2 regions of the Kosakonia sp. SMBL-WEM22 genome follow, and region 2 is predicted to be linked to the other one. Evidence: predicted binding sites of a transcription regulator. Region 2 holds the regulator's gene; the other holds the start of a gene.
What was found. Region 2 encodes sigma-54, which starts transcription at its own class of promoters, with help from an activator protein. Its sites were predicted from a motif close to GTTGGCACANNTTTCGCTNT; they were not measured.

Region 1: a site for sigma-54 is predicted at 4,580-4,599, ahead of norV (anaerobic nitric oxide reductase flavorubredoxin). Genes of this name have one in related genera too.

What each region holds. Positions count from the first base shown of each region.
Region 1 is NZ_CP051488.1:3,926,919-3,935,228, reverse strand. Features, by position in the region: gene hypF (carbamoyltransferase HypF) at 1-2,022, shown strand, start outside; gene norW (NADH:flavorubredoxin reductase NorW) at 1,967-3,100, opposite strand; gene norV (anaerobic nitric oxide reductase flavorubredoxin) at 3,097-4,539, opposite strand; gene norR (nitric oxide reductase transcriptional regulator NorR) at 4,721-6,235, shown strand; gene gutQ (arabinose-5-phosphate isomerase GutQ) at 6,232-7,197, opposite strand; gene HF650_RS18905 (DNA-binding transcriptional repressor) at 7,190-7,963, opposite strand; gene gutM (transcriptional regulator GutM) at 8,031-8,310, opposite strand, start outside.
Region 2 is NZ_CP051488.1:4,416,896-4,425,205, reverse strand. Features, by position in the region: gene mtgA (monofunctional biosynthetic peptidoglycan transglycosylase) at 1-385, shown strand, start outside; gene npr (PTS phosphocarrier protein NPr) at 386-658, opposite strand; gene rapZ (RNase adapter RapZ) at 655-1,509, opposite strand; gene ptsN (PTS IIA-like nitrogen regulatory protein PtsN) at 1,555-2,046, opposite strand; gene hpf (ribosome hibernation promoting factor) at 2,127-2,414, opposite strand; gene rpoN (RNA polymerase factor sigma-54) at 2,437-3,870, opposite strand; gene lptB (LPS export ABC transporter ATP-binding protein) at 3,919-4,644, opposite strand; gene lptA (lipopolysaccharide ABC transporter substrate-binding protein LptA) at 4,651-5,211, opposite strand; gene lptC (LPS export ABC transporter periplasmic protein LptC) at 5,180-5,755, opposite strand; gene kdsC (3-deoxy-manno-octulosonate-8-phosphatase KdsC) at 5,752-6,318, opposite strand; gene kdsD (arabinose-5-phosphate isomerase KdsD) at 6,333-7,319, opposite strand; gene HF650_RS21210 (calcium/sodium antiporter) at 7,333-8,307, opposite strand.

The DNA.
Region 1 (8,310 bases), 490 kb from region 2:
GCCTTCACCATCCGCGACAGTGCGGGCGGGGCAATGGATACGCAGATTGTTCCCGATGCCGCGACCTGTCCTGATTGTCTGGCGGAGATGTTCAACCCCGCCGAGCGCCGCTACCGTTACCCTTTTATCAACTGCACCCACTGCGGGCCGCGTTTTACCATCATTCATGCCATGCCCTATGACCGCCCATTGACGGTGATGGCAGCGTTTCCCTTCTGCGCAGAGTGCGAGGCGGAGTACCGCAATCCGCTGGACAGGCGTTTTCACGCCCAGCCGGTGGCCTGCGCGGAGTGCGGGCCGCAGCTGAGCTGGCATGATGCGAGCTACCGGGCGACGGGGGAAGAGGCGTTGCAGATGGCGGTGGCGCTGATCAAAAGCGGCGGCGTGGTGGCGGTAAAAGGCATCGGCGGGTTCCATCTGGTCTGCGATGCGGGCAACGAGGCCGCCGTGCTCTACCTGCGCGCGCGAAAACAGCGTCCGACCAAGCCGCTGGCGGTGATGTTGCCGACCAGCGACGGGCTCTCCCCCGAGGCACAGCGCCTGCTGTCCACCCCTGCGGCACCGATTGTGCTGGTAGAGAGCGTAAGCGTCAGCGGCCTGTGCGACGCCATTGCGCCAGGCCTTGATGAGATTGGCGTAATGCTGCCCTCCAACCCGGTGCAGCATCTGTTAGCGCAGGCGTTACAGCGCCCGCTGGTGATGACCTCCGGCAACCTCAGCGGTAAACCGCCTGCGCTCACCAACGCTGCCGCGCAGGCTGAGCTGGCCTCAATGGTCGACGGTTTTCTGCTGCACAACCGCGAGATTGTGCAGCGCATGGATGACTCCGTGGTACGGGCGAGCGGCGAGATGCTGCGGCGTGCCAGAGGCTATGTGCCGGATGCGCTACCGCTTCCGCCGGGCTTTCGTGATATTCCACCGCTGCTCTGCCTGGGCGCGCAGATGAAAAACACCTTCTGCCTGCTGCGCGGCGAGAGCGCCGTGCCGGGGCAACACTTCGGCGATTTAACCGATGAGGGCGTCGAGACGCAGTGGCAAAACACCCTGCGCCTGATGCAGCAGATCTACGATTTCACCCCACAGCAGGTGGTGATTGACGCCCATCCAGGCTACCGCACCCGTAGCTGGGCGGAGCGCTCCGGTCTGCCGCTTCACACCGTGCTGCATCATCATGCCCACGCTGCCGCCTGTCTTGGCGAGCATGGCTGGCCGCTCGACGGCGGGGACGTGATTGCCATCACCCTTGATGGTATCGGTATGGGCGAGGGTGGTGCGCTGTGGGGCGGGGAGTGTTTGCGTGTCAACTATCGCGACTGTGAGCATCTCGGCGGCCTGCCGGTGGTGGCGCTGCCAGGGGGCGATCTCGCCGCGCGTCAGCCGTGGCGCAACTTGCTGGCACAGATGCTGGCCTTTGTTGAAGCGTGGCAGGCGTACCCGGAAACGGCGCTTGTCCAACAGCAGAACTGGTCGGTGCTGGAGCGAGCAATTAGGCGCGGCATCAACGCACCGCTGGCCTCATCCTGTGGGCGTCTTTTCGACGCCGCGGCCTGCGCGCTCGGCTGCGCGCCGGAGCAGCTAAGCTATGAAGGGGAGGCCGCCTGCCAGCTGGAAGCGCTGGCGGCGAAAGCGGAAAATGTTAAGCATCCGGTGAAGATGCCGCTGTGCGGGAAGCGGCTCGATCTGGCGACCTTCTGGCAGACGTGGCTGGGCTGGCCCGCGGCTCCGCCCGCGCGGGCGTGGGCGTTTCACGATGCGCTGGCATGCGGCTTTGCCGCGCTTGCGCGCTTGCAGGCCCGCAAACGCAACATTACCACGCTGGTATTCAGCGGCGGCGTGCTGCATAACCGCCTGCTGAAAGCCCGCTTACAGCACTACCTGGCCGATTTCACGCTGCTTTTTCCCCACCAGCTTCCGGCCGGGGATGGCGGCATCGCCTTCGGCCAGGGGCTGGTGGCGGCCGCGCGGGCTATTGCGCCAGTGCCTTCAGCAGCGCAAAGGCCTCTTTCATGCGATCTTCACTGACCACAAATGCGCGCAACTTATCATCAATGTCGACCCCTTTTGCCACCATGCCTGCGGCATCGGTAGCGATGCGCCAGCGCAGGTCGGCGCGCGAGGTTTCACCCGCCAGTTGCAGCGGCATCAGCGGCGTTTTCACCTTCACCAGCATCGGCGGCAGCGTCAGGTGTGACGGGCTGCCGGTGAGGTTTTTCGCCAGCGTCATGGCGCTAAGCTGGATCGGTTGCAGGAAGGGCAGCACCTGACCATTCATCTCGGCGCAGTCGCCCAGCGCGAAGATATGCGGATGGCTGGTTTGCAGCGTTGCGTCGACAACAATGCCGCGCCGGGTCTCAAGCCCGGCGGCCTGCGCCAGCGCAATGTGCGGCAGCAGACCGGTGGCGGCAACCACTACATCGGCATCAACAACGCGCTCATCATCCAGCCACGCACGCACGCCGCTCTCCTGAGCCTCAATCCGCGTCAGCTTTGATGCGAGCAGCAGGCGCACGCCGCTTGCCGTCAGGCAGTGTTGCAGGCGAGCACTCACCTCCGGCGGCATCAGCGCCGGGAGGATGCTGGCGGCGTTATCCAGCAGGGTGACGGTTTTCCCGGCGCGCTGAAAATCCATCGCCAGTTCACAGCCAATCAGCCCGGCACCGACAACCAACACCCGCTTCGCCGCATGTAACTGCTCTTCGCAGGCGTGGTACTCCTGCAAGCTGTTGAGCGTCAGCATCATTTCACGCCCCGGCAGCGGCGGCACAAAAGCTTTCGCCCCGGTCGCCAGCACTAACTTATCGTACTGCCAGCTTCGGTCGGCGCTTTTCACCACCTGGGCATGGGGATCGATGTCGGTGACAAAGGTGTAGGGGAAAAGGCGCACGTTGAACTGCTCGGCGAAGTCGCCCGCCGTCTGGCGGATCAGATCCTCGGCGCGCTGTGCCTGGCTTATTACATGGCTCAGCTCCGGCTTGCTGTACTCCTCCATGCCGTCGGCGGCAATCAGCGTCAGCGGCACGTGGCTATCCAGCTTACGGATATTTTTCACCAGCGTGCGGGCGGCGAAGCCCGAGCCGATAATCACAATTCCGGCGCTCATTTTACCTCCACGGCCAGTTCGTCAAACACCTCTTTGCCCAGCGAACACTCCGGGCAGAGGAAGGTGTCCGGCACCGCAGACCACGGCGTACCCGGCGCGACCTCCTGCATCGGCTCGCCTGTTTGCGGGTCGTAAATCCACTGGCAGACGCTGCACTGCATACGCGGGCCGAGATCGGCGGCTGCGGCTTCGCCGCCGCAGGCCACTTGCGCGGCGGGCTGGCTGACCGGCTCCGGCAGCGGGGCAAGCGCCCACTGGCGGGCGATATCGCGACCATGCTGGCGGCAGATCTCCAGCGCGTCGACATCGGGGCGCCACTTCGCTTTCAGGCTCAGCGACATCTCAAACCCGGCATCCTGCAAGCGCGTTGAGAGACGATCGACCGCGCCGCCGCTCCAGCCGTGGGAGCCAAAGGCGCTGGCGCGCTTATTGCGAAAACGCAGGCCGGTGATCTCCTCCACCAGCCCGGCGATCTTCGGCATCATCACGTTGTTCATGGTTGAGGTGCCGACCAGTACCCCTTTTGAGCGAAAAACATTGGTGAGCACATCGTTTTTATCGCTGCGCGCGACGTTAAAGATTTTCACCGCCACGCGCGGGTCGACTTCGTTAATCCCCTGGGCGATGGCGTCGGCCATCATGCGGGTGTTGTTCGACATGGTGTCGTAGAAGAGGGTGATGCGATCTTCCTGATAATCCGCCGCCCATTTCAGGTACAACTCAACGATCTGCGTCGGGTTATCGCGCCACACCACACCGTGGGAGGTGGCAATCATCTCTACCGGCAGGTTAAAGCCGAGGATCTCGGTAATTTTCGGTGTTACCAGTCGGCTAAAGGGAGTGAGGATATTGGCGTAATAGCGCTGGCACTGCTCAAACAGCTCGGCTTGATCGACCTCATCATTGAACAGATGTTCATCGCAGTAGTGCTGGCCAAAGGCATCATTGCTGAACAGCACCGCGTCGCCGGTCAGGTAGGTCATCATGCTGTCCGGCCAGTGCAGCATCGGCGTTTCGACGAAGATCAGCTGTTTGCCGTTGCCGATATCCAGCGTATCGCCGGTTTTCACCACATGGAAATTCCATTCAGGGTGGTGATGGTGGCCGTTAATCGAGTCGATAGCATTATGGGTACAGTAGATCGGTGTATCGGGGATATGCGCCATCAGCTCCGTCAGCGCGCCCGCGTGATCCTCTTCGGCGTGGTTGATCACGATGTAGTCGATCATCGCCAGATCGATCTCACCGCGCAGCTTCTGCACGAACTCGCGGCTGAATTTGTGATCGACGGTGTCGATCAGCACGTTTTTGCCCTCGCAAATCAGGTAGCTGTTATAGCTACTGCCCTTCAGGGTTTTGTATTCGGTGCCGTGAAAATCGCGCACTTCCCAGTCGCGTTGCCCAACCCAGTGAATGTTGTTTTTTACGTGAATCGCCATGATCGTCATCCTGTGCAGTTTCTCAATGTGATACAGGGCTATATCAAGAGGCGTGCCAGTTTTTTATCGTTTTGATATTGATATATTTTTTTAAATCCATCGAAAATTAGAATGTCATTATGACTATGATAAAAGCAGTCAATATGACAACATGCATTGTCAAAATGACAGTGAGGTCAAAATGAGTTTCTCCCTGAATGTGCTGGCGGGCATCGCCATTGAGCTGCAGAGCGGGATCGGGCACGCGGATCGTTTTCAGCGGCTGATCACCACCCTACGGCAGGTGCTGGCGTGCGACGCTTCGGCGCTGCTGCGCTACGAGGCGCGGCAGTTTACTCCGCTGGCGATCGATGGCCTGGCGCAGGATGTGCTCGGGCGGCGCTTTGCCCTTGAGGGGCACCCGAGGCTGGAGGCGATTGCCCGCGCCGGGGATGTGGTGCGCTTTCCTGCCGATAGCGATCTGCCCGATCCCTACGATGGCCTGATCCCCGGCCAGGAGAAACTCAAAGTGCATGCCTGCGTCGGCCTGCCGCTGTTTGCCGGGCAAAACCTGATTGGCGCGCTGACGCTTGATGGCATGTCGCCGGATCAGTTTGACGCCTTCAGCGATGAGGAGCTGCGGCTGGTCGCCGCGCTGGCGGCAGGCGCGCTCAATAATGCATTACTGATTGAGGAGCTGGAGCGGCAGAACATGCTGCCCGGTGCGCCCGCGGCGTTCGAGCAGGTCACGCGCAGCGAGATGATCGGCCTGTCGCAAGAGATGGTGCAGCTGAAAAAAGAGATCGCCATTGTAGCGCCTTCGGATCTCAATGTGCTGATTGGCGGCGAAACGGGCACCGGTAAGGAGCTGGTGGCGAAGGCGATCCACGAAGCCTCGCCGCGCGCCGACAAGCCGCTGGTCTACCTCAACTGCGCCGCGCTGCCGGAGAGCGTCGCCGAGAGCGAACTCTTCGGCCATGTGAAAGGGGCCTTTACCGGAGCCATCAGCAACCGCAGCGGCAAGTTTGAAATGGCCGACAACGGCACGCTGTTTCTTGATGAGATTGGCGAGCTTTCGCTGTCGCTACAGGCAAAGCTGCTGCGCGTGTTGCAGTATGGCGATATTCAGCGCGTCGGCGATGACCTTAGCCATCGTGTCGATGTGCGGGTGCTGGCCGCCACCAACCGCAATCTGCGCGAAGAGGTGGTTGCCGGGCGATTTCGTGCCGACCTCTATCACCGCCTGAGCGTCTTTCCCTTACTGGTGCCGCCGCTGCGGGAGCGGGGCGGGGATGTGGTACTGCTGGCGGGCTATTTTTGCGAGCAGTGTCGCCTGCGCTTCGGTCTCGGACGTGTAGCGTTAAGCCAGGCTGCGCGCGGGCATTTGCAGCGCTACGGCTGGCCAGGAAACGTGCGCGAGCTGGAGCACGCCATCCACCGCGCAGTGGTGCTGGCGCGCGGCGCGCGGCATGCCGGGGAGATCGTGCTGGAAGCGCATCACTTTGCTCTGAGCGATGAGCCTGCGCCGCAGGCAAAGCCGGTCACCTTGCCTTTAAGCGGGCAAAACTTGCGCGAGGCGACGGAGGCGTTTCAGCGCAGACTCATCTCCCGGGCACTTGAGGAGAGTGGCGGTAAGTGGGCTGCCTGCGCCAGAGCGCTGGAGATGGACGTCGCCAACCTGCACCGGCTGGCGAAGCGTCTTGGGCTGAAGGACTAAAGGATACCGGCCTGGTAGAAGTCCTGCAGGTTGATGGCACCGACCAGCTCACCTGCATCATCCACTACCGGCGCGGCGGCGATTTTGCGCTGCATCAGGCGCTCTTTGGCATCCACCGCGCGGCTGCTGGCTTCAAGGGTAATGCCGCCCGGCGTCATTGCCTCGCTGACCGCCGCGGTTAAGGCACCGCCCGCCACCAGCCAGCGGCGCAGGTCGCCATCGGTAAACACGCCGTGCACGCGGCGCTTGTCGTCGCAGACCGCCACCAGGCCCAGCCCTGTGCGGCTCAGTTCCAGCATCGCATCCATCACGCTGGTGGTCAGCATCACCTGAGGCACCTGGTCTGCTTTGCGCATCAGATGATGCACTTTGTTCAACAGCCGTGCGCCCAGTGCGCCCGCCGGATGCGAGCGGGCAAAATCCTCTTCGTCAAAGCCGCGTGCCTGCATCACTGCAATCGCCAGCGCATCGCCCATCATCAGTGTATTGACGGTGCTGGAGGTGGGAGCGAGATGCATCGGGCAGGCTTCGCGCTCAACGGCGATATCCAGCACCGCGTGGGCAGCAAGCGCCAGCGGCGAACGCGATTTACCGGTCATCGCCAGCAGCGTGACGGCTTTCTCGTCGAGACGCGGCAGGATCAGATCCAGCTCTTTTGCCGAGCCGGAGTAGGAGATAAACAGCATCACGTCGCGGCTCTCGATCATGCCGAGATCGCCGTGCAGCGCCTCTGCCGGGTGAACAAAAAAGGCCGGTGTGCCGGTGCTGGCAAAGGTGGCGGCAATCTTCTTGCCGATATGCCCGGATTTACCGATCCCGGAGACAATCACTTTGCCTTTGCAGTTCAGCACCGTTTCAGCGGCGCGAACGAAATCGTCGCCGAGACGCTCCGGCAGGCGGCTTGCTTCCTGTAGCTCCAGCAGCAGCGCCTGGCGTGCGGCGTTAATAAAAGAGTCACGCATTTTCTTCTCCGGCAATAATCACATCGATTCCTTTCTCTTCCAGCGCGGCGCGAACATCCGGCGGGATCCCGGCGTCGGTAATCAGCTTATCGACGCTTTCAAGGCTGCAAACAATATTAGGGCTTTTACGGCCAAACTTGGAGGAGTCCGCCATCAGGATCACCTCGCGGGCAGCGTTGCACATCGCTTTACTGACGGTGAAGACCTCATTAAAGGTGGTTACCCCGGCGTTGAGATCGATGCCGTCGGTGCCCATAAACAGCTTGTCGAAGCTGAACTGCTCAAAGGCGTTCTCCGCCAGCTGGCCATGGAAAGAGGCCGATTTTTTACGGAATGTCCCGCCGGGCATCAGGATGGTCTGCTCGTTATCCAGCTCAGAGAGGGCGTTAACGATATGCAGGCTGTTGGTCATCACGGTGATGTTATTGAAGTGGCTGAGCAGCGGCACCATTTGCAGCACTGTGCTGCCCGCATCGAGGATGATCGAGTCGCCGTCGTGGATGTAGCCGACGGCCGCTTCGGCAATCAGCCCTTTCTGCACGGTGTTGATCAACGTTTTGTGATCGATGGGCGGATCGGCCTCATCTTTATTCAGCACCACTCCGCCGTAGGTGCGGATCACCGCGCCAGACTGCTCCAGCACGACCAGATCTTTGCGGATGGTTGTCCCTGTGGTGTCGAAGTGGTGTGCCAGCTCTTCAACAGAACACTTTCCCTGCTTCTGCAGATGCTCAAGAATTGCCGCCTGACGCTGACGTGGTTTCATAGGCGAAGTTATCCTGCGTTACGTTGCGAAATGATAATTTCGCAAGCTATTAGCGTTCACAACGAAATTATCCATGTTTCATTTTAAGCGCCAATGATAGAGCATTCTGACAGCCGGGATCATGGGGAAAGATCACATCGGGCTCTAATTCCTCTCTTTTTACGCCGATTAAGCGTTCGATTTTGGTCGGTCGGGCGAAAACCGTGAGGCCGCGCATGAGCAATGTGTCGCTGACGCGATCGTGTTGATCGAAGGCCACCGCCAGAACCACGCGCGGTTTGAAGCGCCCGCCCGAGCGACCAACGCCGACGCGCCCGCGCTGGCAGAGTGTGTCGAACGCTTTGTTG
Region 2 (8,310 bases):
CGCTTCGACTCTGTCACAACAGACGGTGAAAAACCTCTTTTTGTGGGACGGCAAAAGCTGGCTGCGAAAAGGGCTGGAGGCAGGGCTAACCGTAGCGACGGAAGCGGTGTGGACGAAACGGCGCATACTGACGGTCTATCTGAATATTGCGGAGTTTGGTGACGGCATATTTGGCGTTGAAGAGGCGTCGCAGCGCTATTTTCATAAACCCGCGAGCCGGCTGACCATGTCGGAAGCTGCGCTGCTGGCGGCGGTGCTGCCTAACCCGATTCGTTATAAGGCCGCAGCGCCTTCAGGTTATGTGCGTAACCGTCAGGCGTGGATCATGCGCCAGATGCAGCAGCTCGGTGGCGAAGGATTTTTACAGAGTAACAACCTGCACTGATTACTCTTCGTCGAACCCGGCGATAAACAGCGCCACCACCGCGGCCAGCGCTTCCTCTTCCTGAGGGCCGCTGGCTTCGACTTCAATCTGTCGGCCTTTGGCGGAATCCAGCATCAACAAGGCAATCACGCTGCTGGCTTCCGCTTCGGTTCCCTCTTCATTACGCAGCAGCACTTCCGCATCAAAGCCCTGCACCAGTTCAAACAGTTTCATCGCCGGGCGCGCATGCATGCCCAGTTTATTGGTGATCTCAACGGTTTGTTTTACGGTCATGTTTTGCGTTTTTCCAGCGTACGGTGACGGGACTGCACGTTTTTACCGCGCGAGCGGAAGTAGTCCGCCAGCTGCTCGGCGATATAGACAGAGCGATGTTTACCCCCGGTACAACCGATGGCCACCGTCAGGTAGCTGCGGTTGTTGGTCTCCAGCATCGGCAACCACAACTCCAGGTAACTGCGCGTCTGGTAGATGAAGTTATGTACTTCGGTGTGCCTGTCGAGGAATGCGGCGACGGGCTTATCGAGGCCGGTCATCGGACGCAGTTTCGGGTCCCAGTGCGGGTTCGGCAGGAAGCGCACGTCAAAGACGTAATCGGCATCGATAGGAATGCCGTGCTTGAAGCCGAAGGATTCGAAAACCATGGTCAGTTCGCGCTCGCGTTTGCCTAAAAGGCGCGTGCGCAGCATCTCGGCCAATTCATGCACCGACATCTCTGAGGTATCAACAATCAGATCGGCACGGGATCGCAGCGGCTCAAGTAAATTGCTCTCTTCATCAATGGCGCTCTCCAGCGATAAGTTTTTACTTGAGAGCGGATGCAGGCGGCGCGTGTCGCTGTAGCGGCGAATCAGGGTGTTGCGATCCGCATCTAAAAAGAGCAGCTGCGGGGAAAACGCCTCCGGCAGGTTGCTCATCGCCTGCTCAAAGATCTCTGGTGACTCTGGCATGTTGCGCACGTCGATACTGACAGCGGCAGAGATCTGGCGTTCGGCGAGGGTTTGCGCCAGTTCCGGCAACAGCACAACCGGCAGGTTATCAACACAGTAGAAACCCATATCTTCCAGTGCGCGTAGCGCCACGGATTTCCCTGAACCCGAACGACCACTGACGATCATCAGGACCATGGGGCATTTCTCCTCAGAACGACTGACAAGTAGAGTCTTATCCGGTTACGCATCGCCGCGCTCGCCTTCTGTCTGGGTGATGATCGCATAGAGCTCTTCATCACTCTGCGCGCCGCGCAGACGTCGACAAATGGTTTTATCCGCCAGCCGCTTGGCCACCAGCGAAAGCGTGTGCAGGTGCGTTTTAGTTTGATCTGCCGGCACCAGCAGCGCAAAGAGCAGATCAACGGGTTGGTTATCGATAGCGTCGAAGGCAATCGGCGTTTCGAGTTGCACAAACACGCCGACGGCGCGGAGTGTATCTTCCTCGAGCTTACCGTGGGGAATGGCGATACCGTTTCCAATGCCGGTGCTGCCCATTTTTTCACGCGTAAGAACTGCCTCGAAGACCACCTGTGGCGGCAGACCTAGCTGTTTCGCCGCCAGCTCGCTGATAATTTCCAGCGCGCGTTTTTTGCTCTGGCAGTGTACGCCGCTACGGGTACATTCCTGGTTAAGCACTGTGCTCAGTTGAAGAGCCGAATCGTTATTCATCATAATTTCACCTAAGCGACGCCGGAGCCAGCACCCAACCGGGTTGCGGTCGGGTGCAACGCGCCAGACAGACGCCCGGACAATTAGTGTTGTTTCAGTTTATCTTTATGCTTCGTGAGCTGCCGCGCCAGTTTATCAATTAAACCGTCAATAGCAGCATACATATCTTGTCCTTCCGCACTGGCATGCAGTTCGCCTCCATTCACATGCAGCGTGGCATCTGAAATGTGCGTCACCTTTTCCACTTTCAACACAACATAAACCTGGTTAATCCTGTCGAAATAGTGCTCCAGCTTGGCAAATTTGCTGTTTACAAACTCGCGCAGGGCATCGGTAATCTCAACGTTTTGTCCGGTGATGTTTAGCTGCATAGTGTCTTCCTTATCGGTTGGGTCACACCAGCTGTTTACGCTGGTTAGACGGCGGAATGGATAAAGATTCTCGATACTTCGCAACGGTTCGCCGCGCGACCATGATCCCCTGATCGGAGAGCAGGGTCGTCAGCTTACTGTCGCTCAGTGGTTTTGCAGGGTTTTCCGCGGCGATTAACTTCTTAACCAGTGCGCGAATGGCCGTGGAGGAAGCTTCGCCGCCGCCTTCGGTATTAACATGGCTGGAGAAGAAATACTTCAGTTCAAAAATGCCGCGAGGACTGTGCAGGTACTTCTGGGTGGTAACACGAGAGATAGTGGACTCGTGCATCTCGACGGCCTGGGCGATATCTGCCAGCACCATCGGTTTCATAAATTCTTCGCCCTGCTCAAAGAAAGCCTGCTGCTGCTCGACGATGCAGCGGCTGACGCGCAGCAGCGTGTCGTTGCGGCTCTCCAGACTTTTGATCAACCACTTCGCTTCCTGCAAATTACTGCGAATGAACTGCGTGTCGGCGTCGTTGCGTCCGCCGCTGCCCATCGCTGCATACTGCTGGTTGATCTTAAGGCGTGGAATGCTGTCGGCGTTGAGTTCCACTACCCAGCGCCCATTGTGTTTGCGCACCAGTACATCGGGGATCACATACTCCGGCTCGCTGGTCTGGATCGACTGGCCAGGACGCGGATCGAGAGACTGGATCAGATTGACCGCCTCTTTAAGCACATCCTCTTTTAGGCGCGTGACGCGCATCAACGAGCGAAAGTCATGATTGGCCAGCAGATCGAGATGATCGCAGATGATAAGCCGGGCCTCTTCGCACCACGGCGTCGCTTTCGCGAACTGGGAGAGTTGAACCAGCAGGCAGTCGCGCAGGTCCCGCGCTGCAACGCCAACAGGATCGAAACGCTGAACGCGCTTTAGCACCGCTTCGACCTCATCCATGCCAATCTCGTCATTCCCCATGCTCTCGAGGATCTCCGCAAGCGTCACGGTGAGATAGCCAGTTTCGTCGACGGCATCAACGATCGACGTCGCAATGGCGCGATCCGTATCGGAGAAGGGGGTCAGCTCAACCTGCCACATCAGGTAATCCTGTAGCGACTGGGTAGTTTCGCCCTGGTAGATCGGCAGTTCATCATCAATGTAATCATTACTGCTGCCTGACGGGGTGCCAGCGGTGTAGATCTCATCCCAGCTGGCATCCAGCGGCAGTTCATCGGGCATCTCTTTCTGTTCGAGTGCATCCGCAGTGTCCAGGCCATCTTTTTCCTGAACCTGTTCGCTATCCACTTCTTCGTGAAGATCGGTTTGTTCCAACAGTGGGTTGCTCTCCAGCGCCTGCTGAAGTTCCTGCTGAAGTTCCAACGTGGACAACTGCAAAAGACGAATGGCCTGTTGCAGTTGTGGCGTCATGGCTAGCTGTTGGCTAAGCCGTAGTTGCAAACCTTGCTTCATATTCAGAACAGCACTCTCCGACAAAAAATGTCAATGAACCTTACCCTATCAGAGTCTGAAGTCTTCCCCAAGATATACGCGCTTAACGTGTTCGTCTTCAAGGATTTGCTGCGGCGTGCCGTGGGCGATGAGATGCCCCTGGCTGACAATATAGGCGCGCTCACAAACAGCCAGCGTTTCGCGCACGTTGTGATCGGTAATCAGCACCCCAAGCCCGCTGTCGCGCAGATGTTCAATAATGCGTTTGATGTCGATAACCGAGATCGGGTCAACGCCGGCAAAGGGTTCATCGAGCAGGATAAATTTCGGGTTGGCCGCCAGCGCGCGGGCAATCTCGACGCGACGGCGTTCACCGCCGGAGAGCGCCTGGCCCATGCTGTCGCGCAGGTGATCAATATGGAACTCTTCCATCAGCTCATTGGCGCGATCTTCACGCTGTTCCGCAGTGAGATCGTCACGAATCTGCAGCACCGCCATCAGGTTGTCGTAGACGCTGAGGCGTCGGAAGATGGAGGCTTCTTGCGGCAGATAGCCGATACCGCGGCGCGCGCGCGCATGCAGCGGCAGCAGGCTGATATCTTCATCATCAATAATGATGTTGCCTGCATCGCGCGCGACAATGCCAACCACCATATAGAAGGTGGTGGTTTTCCCTGCGCCGTTAGGGCCAAGCAAGCCGACGATTTCACCGGAGTTAACGGTCAGACTGACGTCTTCGACCACGCGACGGCCTTTGTAAGCCTTGGCGAGATTCTTTGCAGTTAATGTTGCCATAACGGATTAGTTACTCTTCTTTTGCGCCGGGGCCGGGGCGGATTTATTGCTCTTGTCCTGCAGCTGCGACGGTACCAGTACGGTTGTCACGCGCTTACCTTTGTCGCTGAATGCCTGCATCTTCTGCTCTTTCACCAGGTAGGTGATTTTGTCGCCAGCAACATTGCTGTCTAACTGCTCGAGATAGGCATTACCGGTCAGGATGACGAAATCTTTTTCCAGTTCGTAGTGCATCTGCGAGGCATGACCCTTCACCGGCTTGCCGTTATCTTGCATCTGGTAGAAGGTGGCTGGATTACCGTAACCGTCGATAATCTCTCTACCCTGCTGGCCGCCCGGACGGGTGACTACCACCTTATCGGCGTTAATCTTGATAGTCCCCTGCGTCACAACGACATTGCCGGTAAAGGTGACAACATTCCCCTGCATATCCAGCGACTGCTGATCGGAGTCGATGTGGATCGGCTGGTCAGTATCCCCAGTCACAGCGAGCGCCGGCAGCGCGGCAGCGAAGAGCGTACCCGCCAGGATAAGATTAAGGCTGCGTTTGTTTGTTTTGAATTTCATAGGAGCTTCTAACCTTTTCAATCAGCTCGGCGTTTTTGCTGCGTAAATTGCCGCGCATTTTCAGGCCGGTGGAATTAAATGTTGTCCCGTATAACGTAACCTGATCGTCTGAGAAAACATCCTGGGTGACCAGGTTGATCCGGGCGTTATCCGTGGTGATTCTGCGTAATTGTGCGTCCGCAGTCAGCGCGTTAACTTCGACATGTCCATAGAGGTAAAGCATTTTGTCGTCGGTGAGCTTTGCTTTATCCGACTTGATAGACCAGGTCGGTATTTTATTCTCATCGAAGGTGGTCAATACCGGTTTAGCGAACCAGCTAATACTATCGGCGGAGTAATACTCCACATTCTGTGCGATCAGACGATAGTTCAGCGCGCCTTCCGGGCTATAAACGACAGTATCCGTATGTTGGCTTTTATAAGTCGGATCTGAACTGTTTGCCGCGCTCTGTTCCGGCGCATCCTGAGTGGTGTAGTTAATACCAATCAGAACCAGTGCGACCAGCGCCAGCAGAATAATGACCCAACGTCTGGTTTTACTCATATTGATTGCCCTTTGGCTTCATCGAGCTTGCCCTGTGCCAGCAGCAGTAAGTCACACACTTCACGCACCGCGCCGCGACCACCGTTAATCCGCGTCACGTAATCGGCGCGCGCGCTGAGTAGCGGGTGCGCATCGGCAACGGCGACGCTCAGACCAATCTCCGCCATCACCGGCCAGTCGATCAAATCATCGCCAATATAGGCGACCTGATCGGCCGTCAAATCGAGGCGGGTGAGTAGCTCCCGGTAAGCGATCATTTTATCGGATTGCCCCTGGTAGAGATGGGTGATACCCAGCGTCTGGCAGCGATCTTCTACCAGTTTAGCGTTACGCCCGGTAATGATCGCCATCTCGATACCGGAGGTGAGGGCGCTGCGAATACCATAACCGTCGCGGACATTGAACGCTTTCAGCTCTTCGCCATTGTTGCCCATATAGATGAGCCCGTCGGACAGTACGCCATCCACATCGAGGATCAGCAGGCGAATTTTCGCGGCTTTTTCCATGACCTGCGTGCTTACCGGCCCATAACAGGTAGCAAGCGACGCGCCAGCATTACTCATTCTTCTGTCCTTCTTTACACTACGCCAGCGCGCAGTAAGTCATGCATATGTAACACACCCAGTAACTGCTCACCATCGGCAACCAGCACGGAGGTAATATGGCGGGATTGCATTAGGTTCAGCGCATCGACCGCCAGCGTATTGGGACGCACGCGCACGCCGCCAGGCGTCATCACATCGGCAATGCCGAGGCTGCGTACATCGGCACCCATATCAAACACACGACGCAGGTCGCCATCGGTAAAGATACCTTCGATCTTCATCAGATCGTCGCAGATCACCGTCATCCCTAAATTCTTACGCGTGATCTCCAGTAACGCATCGCGCAGGCTGGCCTCTTTGCTGACGTGCGGGATCTCATCCCCGGTGTGCATGATGTCATTCACACGCAGCAGCAGTTTACGGCCCAGCGCACCGCCCGGATGGGAGAGAGCAAAATCTTCGGCGGTAAAGCCGCGCGCTTTCAGCAGCGCTACCGCCAGCGCGTCGCCCATTACCAGCGCCGCGGTGGTACTTGAAGTTGGTGCCAGACCTAGCGGGCAGGCCTCTTTCGGCACTTTTACGCATAAATGGATATCCGCCGCGCGCGCCATGCTGCTCTCAGGGCGGCTGGTTATGCAAATCAGCGCCACCTTGAGGCGTTTGAGCACCGGGATCAACGCGAGGATCTCGTTGGACTCACCGGAGTTTGACAGGGCAATCACCACATCCTGCGGGCTAACCATACCCAGGTCGCCGTGCGCGGCTTCTCCGGGGTGGACGAAAAAGGCGGGCGTCCCGGTGCTGGCAAACGTCGCCGCCATTTTGCGGCCGATATGACCCGATTTACCCATGCCCATCACCACGACTTTGCCAGCACAATAAACGATACTTTCACACGCGCGGGTGAAATCTTCATTAATGTACTGATCCAGCTGTGCGAGGCCTTCACGTTCAATCGCCAGAACTTCTTTGCCGGCTTGTTGAAAGTCAAAACCCGGCTGCAAATCTATTTGCGACATAGTGCGTATCCGATTATCCCGTCAAAAGCGGCGACAGCCAGTAAAGCATCGCCAGCCATATGATAAATCCACCGAACAACAGCCCCCCAATACCACGCTCGATTTGCTTGCGACGCCAGCAAATAAGCGCGAAAAGGGCGCTGACCAGCACCATTACCCCGTAATCACGCGTGAACGCCATCGGGTTAAAGCTGCCTGGCGCAATCAGTGCCGGTAAGCCAAGCACGATCGCGATATTAAAAATGTTGGAGCCGATAAGGTTGCCGATGGCGATATCGTCTTCCCCTTTGCGCGCGCCCGCGATGGCGGTGGCAAGCTCAGGAAGGCCGGTACCGATGGCGATAACCGTCAGGCCGATAGTCAGTTCGCTAATGGCGAAGAAGTTCGCCACCACGGTGGCGTTATCCACCACCATGCGTGTCGCCATCGGCATGATAATCAGCGCCACGCCCAGCCAGAGGCAGGCGACCGACACACTTCCCTCTCGCGGCAGCTCGGCCAGCTGCTCGCGCGTCAGGCTATCATTACCCTGGCGTTCGGCCAGACGGGCGATTTTAACAATGAACACCAGCCATAGCACGGCTAATAACAGTAAAAAGATGCCGTCTACGGGCGTAAGCTGCCCATCATACAGCACGACGCCCGCCAGCAGGCTAGCTACTAAGGTTAACGGCAATTCACGGCGCAGAATATCGGAATGCACGGTAAAAGGGTGTAGCAGCGCAGCAACGCCGAGGATCAGCAGAATATTGGTGATGTTCGATCCGATCGCGGTGCCGATAGCAAGATCGAGCTGACCATGCAGCGAAGCGGCGACAGAGGTGATGATTTCCGGGAGCGAGGTGCCAATACTCACTACCGTCATGCCAATAATTAAGGGTGGAATACCGAGAGCACGGCAAAGAATGGAGGCGGCAAACACCAGACGATCGGCACTGTAGACCACAAGAAGTAAACCAATTATCAATAGCGCCGTCGCTAAGAGCATCTA